Regions from separate parts of the Marinobacterium sp. NO-S09 genome, predicted to be linked through region 2. Evidence: predicted binding sites of a transcription regulator. Region 2 holds the regulator's gene; the other holds the start of a gene.
What was found. The regulator FliA, encoded in region 2, starts transcription of late flagellar genes. The targets are predictions, from matches to a motif close to CTAAAGTTNNNNNNNNNNCNGCCGATA.
Positions count from the first base shown of each region.

Region 1: a site for FliA is predicted at 1,499-1,525, ahead of O3C79_RS17060 (flagellar protein MotY). Genes of this name have one in related genera too.

Region 1 covers NZ_CP168954.1:3,702,328-3,705,739, reverse strand. The annotation lists gene O3C79_RS17075 (aspartate aminotransferase family protein) at 1-117, opposite strand, end outside; gene grxD (Grx4 family monothiol glutaredoxin) at 375-704, shown strand; gene rnt (ribonuclease T) at 774-1,394, opposite strand; gene O3C79_RS17060 (flagellar protein MotY) at 1,563-2,423, shown strand; gene O3C79_RS17055 (argininosuccinate synthase) at 2,537-3,412, shown strand, end outside.
Region 2 covers NZ_CP168954.1:3,931,957-3,935,368, forward strand. The annotation lists gene O3C79_RS18160 (protein phosphatase CheZ) at 1-619, opposite strand, end outside; gene cheY (chemotaxis response regulator CheY) at 643-1,029, opposite strand; gene O3C79_RS18170 (RNA polymerase sigma factor FliA) at 1,095-1,805, opposite strand; gene O3C79_RS18175 (MinD/ParA family protein) at 1,817-2,641, opposite strand; gene flhF (flagellar biosynthesis GTPase FlhF) at 2,653-3,412, opposite strand, start outside.

The sequences.
Region 1 (3,412 bases), 230 kb from region 2:
GCCACAGAGTGCATCCAGATAGCGGTTGCCGTCGGTATCGTACAGCCAGGAACCTTCACCACGTTCAAAGGCGACTGAGAGCCGGTTGAAAACGTTCATCAATGGCTGGGTTGCCATGGGGCATCTCCCTACAACGCAAAAAGGCAGCCTTGGCTGCCGATAAAAGAAACATTCTATGGGGCGCAAGGGCGTTTGGCAATTGAATAGACCTTAACCTGGATCAGGCAGGCGACACTTTGATTGAAAAATCAAGCCTTGGCCCCAACAATATAAGGAGAGAAGCCGCAGAATTCAGTTAAGTTGAGTGAAATGCTGGGGTATATGTTAGAATGTCCGCTGGCTCGGACCCAAGATTTGAACTAAAAGGTGTATCCATGAGTGTAGTTGAAAACATCAAGGAGCAGATCGAGAACAACGCGATCCTGCTGTATATGAAAGGCACGCCCCGTTTCCCGCAGTGTGGCTTCTCTTCCCGTGCGGTTGAAGCCGTGATGTCCTGTGGCGAGCGTTTTGCCTTCGTCAACATTCTGGAAAACCCGGATATCCGTGCCGAGCTGCCCAAGTATGCCAACTGGCCGACCTTCCCACAGCTGTGGATCAACGGCGAACTGGTCGGTGGCTGCGATATCATTTGCGACATGGCCGCCAGTGGCGAGCTGAAGGAAATGATTGAGGCTGCGGCCAAGGACGATGAAAGCGCCTGAGGCCAGCATCGTTACGGAATAAAAAAACGCGCTCAATGAGCGCGTTTTTTTGTGGCTTGCCAGCGCTGTTTATTCGCGGGTATCCAGCACCATGTCCCAGCCGCCCATGTCCTTCCAGCGGTTGACGATGGCGCAAAAAAGTTCGGCCGTTTTCATGGTGTCGTACAGGGCTGAGTGCGCCTGTTCATTGTCAAAGTCGATACCGGCAATATCACAGGCCTTGGCCAGTACGGTCTGCCCATAGGCGAGGCCTGCCAAGGAAACGGTGTCGAAGGTCGAAAACGGGTGGAAAGGGTTGCGCTTGCTGTCGCAACGTTCCGCCGCGCTGGAAACAAAACTGTGGTCAAAGTTGGCGTTGTGGCCAACCAGAACAGCACGTTTGCAGCCGTGAGACTTGATCGATTTCCGGATTGGCTTGAAAATCGTCTCCAGCGCCTCTTTCTCGCTGACCGCATTGCGCGCTGGGTCATCGGGGTCGATGCCGGTGAAGGCCAGTGCCGAGGGCTCAAGGTTAGCGCCGGGGAAGGGTTTTACGTTGGCATCGTAGCTCTGATCGATCATCAGGTAGCCATTCTCGTCCATGGTGAGCGTAACCGCAGCGATTTCGAGCAGGGCGTCGGTGCGCGGATTGAAACCGGCTGTTTCGACGTCGACGACTACGGGCAGAAAGCCGCGAAAGCGGTCAGCCATGGGGTTGGGAGAGCCATGATGATGAGCCACAAAAATCCTTACTTGCAAGTTGTAAATGACCGCAGGCATTCTAACAGCCTGACTACGGGGGTCAAAACGGCAGTTTAAAGGACTGCTGCCTTTGGCCGATAGTTTCTGTACCACCAAGCCCACCGGGAGACACGATCCTTGATTTTGCGCTGTTCCGCACTGCTGATGCTGTTGATGCTGCTGCCGGTGTCGGCCCAGGCCGTGGTCTTTCGTGCCTCCATCGACGAGTCGGTGTGGGAAATGGAAACCTCCCGCTTTTTCTGCCGCCTCAGTCAGGCGGTGCCTGCGTTTGGCCGTGCCGTATTTGAGCACGAGGCGGGGGAGCGGCTGCGTTTTGAGTTGCGGCCCACGCAAAAATATCAGCTTGATGGTGAAGCCCGCCTGATCGCGCGCGCCTCGCCCTGGCAGCCCGGTGTCGCACCGGTCAATCTGGGGCGTGTTGAAATCAGTGCGGAAAGCGGGGGCTTCAGTCTCGGCAGTGAGCTGGCCAACGCCATGCTGGTGGCGCTGCACAAGGGGATGACGCCGACCTTTGCCAGTGATGAATGGTTTGATACCAATGAGCCGGTGGAAGTCGGCATTTCGGCAGCCAATTTTCAGTCCGCCTACGATGATTACCTGGGCTGTCTGACGACCCTGTTGCCGGTGAATTACCGTCAGGTGGCACGCACTGCTGTACTCTTTCCATCTGCGGCCTGGCGCCTGTCAGATGCTACCCGTGAGCGTCTGGGTCTGATTGCGCTCTATGTGAAAACCGATGACAGCGTGAAGTCGATTTATGTGGATGGCCACTCCGATAACTACGGCCGCCGTCTGCTCAACCGTGACCTTTCCAAGAAGCGTGCCGAAGAGGTTACCCGTTATCTGGTCAGTCAGGGGATTCCCGAAGATATGATTACGACCCGTTATCACGGTGAGCGTTATCCGGTGGTGCCCAATACCAGCGCGGAAAACAGGGCGCGCAACCGTCGCGTGGCCATCCGCCTGGAGCGTGAGTAGCAAAGTTCAGTGCGGCAATGCTTTCTGTTATAGTATGCCGCAATTGTGCCGAGTGAATTTTCCTGGCCGGGTGTGCGTTCTGTCATCCGGCGCTTTGTTTCTGGAGCAGCAACATGTCCGATATTAAAAAGGTCGTTCTGGCGTATTCAGGCGGTCTGGATACTTCTGTAATCGTGCGCTGGTTGCAGGACACCTACAACTGCGAAGTGGTGACCTTCACAGCCGACCTGGGTCAGGGTGAAGAAGTTGAACCTGCGCGTGCCAAGGCTGAAGCCCTGGGCGTTAAGGAAATCTACATTGAAGACCTGCGCGAAGAGTTTGTGCGTGACTTCGTTTTCCCGATGTTCCGTGCCAACACCATCTATGAAGGTGAGTACCTGCTCGGCACGTCTATCGCGCGTCCGCTCATTGCCAAGCGTCTGATTGAAATCGCCAACGAAACCGGTGCCGATGCCATCTCCCACGGTGCGACCGGCAAGGGTAACGACCAGGTACGTTTCGAACTGGGTGCCTACGCGCTGAAGCCGGGCGTCAAAGTGATCGCTCCCTGGCGTGAATGGGATCTGACGTCCCGTGAAACCCTGATGGCGTACTGCGAAGAGCGTGATATCCCGGTTGATTTCAGCTCCAGCAAGAAGAAGTCTCCGTACTCCATGGATGCCAACCTGCTGCACATCTCCTACGAAGGCGGCATTCTGGAAGATCCCTGGGCGGAAGCCGAAGAAGACATGTGGCGCTGGAGCGTCAGCCCGGAGCAGGCTCCGGACGAGCCGACCTACCTGGATCTGACCTACCGCAAGGGCGACATCGTTGCCATCGACGGCAAGGAAATGACGCCGGCAACTGTGCTGGAATACCTGAACAAGGTGGGTGGTGCCAACGGCGTTGGTCGTCTGGATATCGTCGAAAACCGTTTCGTCGGCATGAAGTCCCGTGGCTGCTACGAGACTCCGGGGGGCACTATCATGCTCAAGGCGCACCGTGCCATT
Region 2 (3,412 bases):
AACTGACCAGCTGGCCTTCCACCTGGGTTACCAATGTGATGACACGGCGAATCAACTGCCCGGTTATGTCCTGTGTCCCCTGGGAGACGAGGATATCGGTCAAGGTTGTACGCAGTTCTTCAATTGTTGCCTCGGATTCGCTCTTGAGCTTACAGGTACGGTCATACACACCATCCAGAGCCTTGAACTCGCCCTCCAGCTGCCCTACCAGAAGCAAAAGCTCCTTGAAGCGCCCGCTCTGCTGATCCAGTTTGTCTACCAGACTGAGTGAGCGATCAACCCGGTCCATGGTTTCATGAGCGCTTTTTTCCGTCAGCTCGATAACATAGCTCAAGCGATCGGACGCATCTCCCATGGCCGATTGTACGTCGGCTTCCGCCGTGGGCATTTGCCCGCCGACATCACTGGAAAAGGTTTTGATTGCCTCATGCAGGCCGCGTGTCAAATGGCCCACTTCGTTGTAGAACACCTGGTGCCGAGCGAACTGAAGCTCGTTGATCAGCCCCATGGCTTCCGGCAGATTACCGGCTTCCAACTCGGACACCAAGGCTTTGGCCCTGTCACGCAGGAACTCGTCAAAACCGTTGAAATCCACTTTGCTGGCCGTTTGCGCTGCCATCTGCGACTCCCCGCTAACGCCTGTTAGCCATCAATACGTTCAAAGATCTTATCGATCTTTTCTTTCAGCACGCCGGCGGTGAAGGGTTTAACAACATAACCGTTCACACCTGCCTGCGCCGCAGCGATGATCTGTTCACGCTTAGCTTCGGCCGTGACCATCAGCACTGGAATCTGTGACAGAGATGGGTCAGCACGCACGGTTTTCAACAGGTCGATACCGGTCATGCCGGGCATGTTCCAGTCGGTAATCAGGAATTCGATATGTCCCTGCTGCAGAATCGGCAACGCCGTCTTGCCATCGTCTGCTTCTTCCACATTGGTGAAGCCGAGATCGCGCAGCAGGTTCTTGATGATGCGTCGCATCGTCGAGAAATCATCTACGACAAGAATTTTGATGTCTTTTTTCAAGACACTTCTCCCAGTTCAAAAACATCTTTCAGCGTTGTCCGCCGATGGCTGGCGCCACCTGACGCTCAACGCCAATCCTTCAGCCGGCCTCTAAGCCGGAGGGCTGCCTGACTGTGAATCTGGCTGACGCGTGATTCACTGACACCCAACACCTGACCGATCTCTTTTAAGTTCAGCTCTTCGTCATAATACAGCGACAGAACCAAACGTTCACGTTCCGGCAGACGACCAATGGCATCAGCCAGCGCCTGGCGGAAACCGCCATCTTCATGTTGCAACCCGGGCCCCGGGTCCGCCGTTTCAAACTGATCACCGGGCGACTCGTCCGAAGACTCGGTTAATTGATCATAGCTGAACAGACGACTGTCGACCGAGTCCTGCAACAAGGCATGGTAATCGGTCATACTCACCTGGAGCTCTGCAGCCACTTCCGCATCGGAGGCATCGCGCCCGGTGCGGTGCTCAATCTGATTGATCGCATCACTGACACGACGCGCATTCCGGTGCACGGAGCGCGGTGTCCAGTCGCCCCGGCGCACTTCGTCAATAATGGCGCCACGGATACGAATGCCGGCAAAAGTCTCAAAACTGGCCCCTTTACTGGCATCGTAGCGCCGAGCAGCTTCCAGCAGCCCGATCATGCCGGACTGGATCAGGTCATCCAGGACAACGCTTGCCGGCAGCCGCGCCATCAGGTGATGGGCAATACGCTTGACCAGCGGCGTATACTCCTGAATCAGCTCCTGGCCTGATTTAAACTCCAATTCGTTGTACATACACGCTGCTATCAGGGAGCTCTTGTACCCTGGACAAGACGCTCAACAAAAAACTCAAGGTGTCCGCGGGGGCTGTTGTTAACGGGCCAGCCATCAACCTTGTTGGCCAGCTGCCGATATGCCAGCGCAGCCTTGTCCCGGGGGTAAGCCTTGAGAACCGCCTTCTGTTTCTGCACGGCCTTGCGTACCGTCTCATCATAAGGGATTGATCCCAGGTATTGAAGCGTCACATCAAGGAACCTGTCGGTAACTGTCAACAGTTTGTTAAACATGCTCCGCCCCTCGGACTCGGTACGCACCATATTGGCCAGCACACGGAACCGCGTCATCTGGTAGTCACGGTTGAGCAGTTTGATCAACGCATAGGCATCGGTGATCGAGGTCGGCTCATCGCATACCACCACAAGCACTTCCTGCGCCGCCCTGACAAAGCTGACGACCGAATCCGATATACCCGCCGCAGTATCGATTACCAACACATCCAGCTCATCGGCGATATCGTTAAAGGCATGAATCAGCTCGGCGTGCTCGTGCGCACTCAACGCCGTCATTTCCTGGGTACCCGATGCTGCCGGTACAATCCAGAAATTCTCACCGGCGCTGACCATCACATCCTTGAGAGTAGCCTGACCGGACAATACGTCCGCGATGTTCTGCTTGGCTCTCAGCCCCAGCATCACATCCACATTGGCCAGCCCCAGGTCAGCATCCATCAGCACAACACGCTGATTCATCTCACTCAGAGCCGCGGCCAGGTTTACGGAAACGTTGGTCTTGCCAACACCGCCCTTACCACCTGTGACTGCTATTACTTTTACCGGGTGGGTTTGCTTCATCCAACGACTCCTCAACCCGCCCTGAACAGGGACGCCGCCCCGTCATCCGAATGACCCGACGCTTTCTGCGCCGTGACAACTGCTCGACTGACCAGGTCGTTCCGGCTGGCGATGCCAATATCGTCCGGAATCTTCTGCCCATCAGTGATATAGGTCACCGGCAGCTGTTTTTCCACCGCCAGTGTCAACGCTTCACCCAGGCTACCCGATTCATCCGTTTTACTGAGCACACAGCCGTGCAAGCCTAATGTAGAGTAGTTGTCATAGGCGCTACGCATCAACTGTTGCTGACTGGAACAGGACAGCACCAGCAGTTTTTTCAGCCTTAACGTGACGCCTGACAACATCTGCATCTGCAGTTGCCCCTGAGGGTCACTGGCATTCATACCCGCTGTATCGATCAAAACCAGGCGCTTGTTTCTCAAGCTTTGCAGCACTTCTTCCAGGCTGTGGCTTTCATCGACCACACGCACAGGCACATCGAGGATGCGGCCAAACGTCTTCAGCTGCTCATGTGCCGCGATACGGAAGCAGTCCGTGGTCACCAACGCCAGACTGGAACTGCCATGCTGCAGCACATGACGCGCTGCCAGCTTGCCAATAGTGGTCGTTTTGCCCACTCCGGTGGGACCGACAAAGGCGATCATACCACCGCGTTCAATCATCTCTTCGCCCAATACCGGCAAGGCGTCCGACAACCTCGACAAAGCATTGCGCCAGGCCTTGTCCGGTGACAGGTCCGGCTCGACGCCGCTCATCAGCTGGCGCACC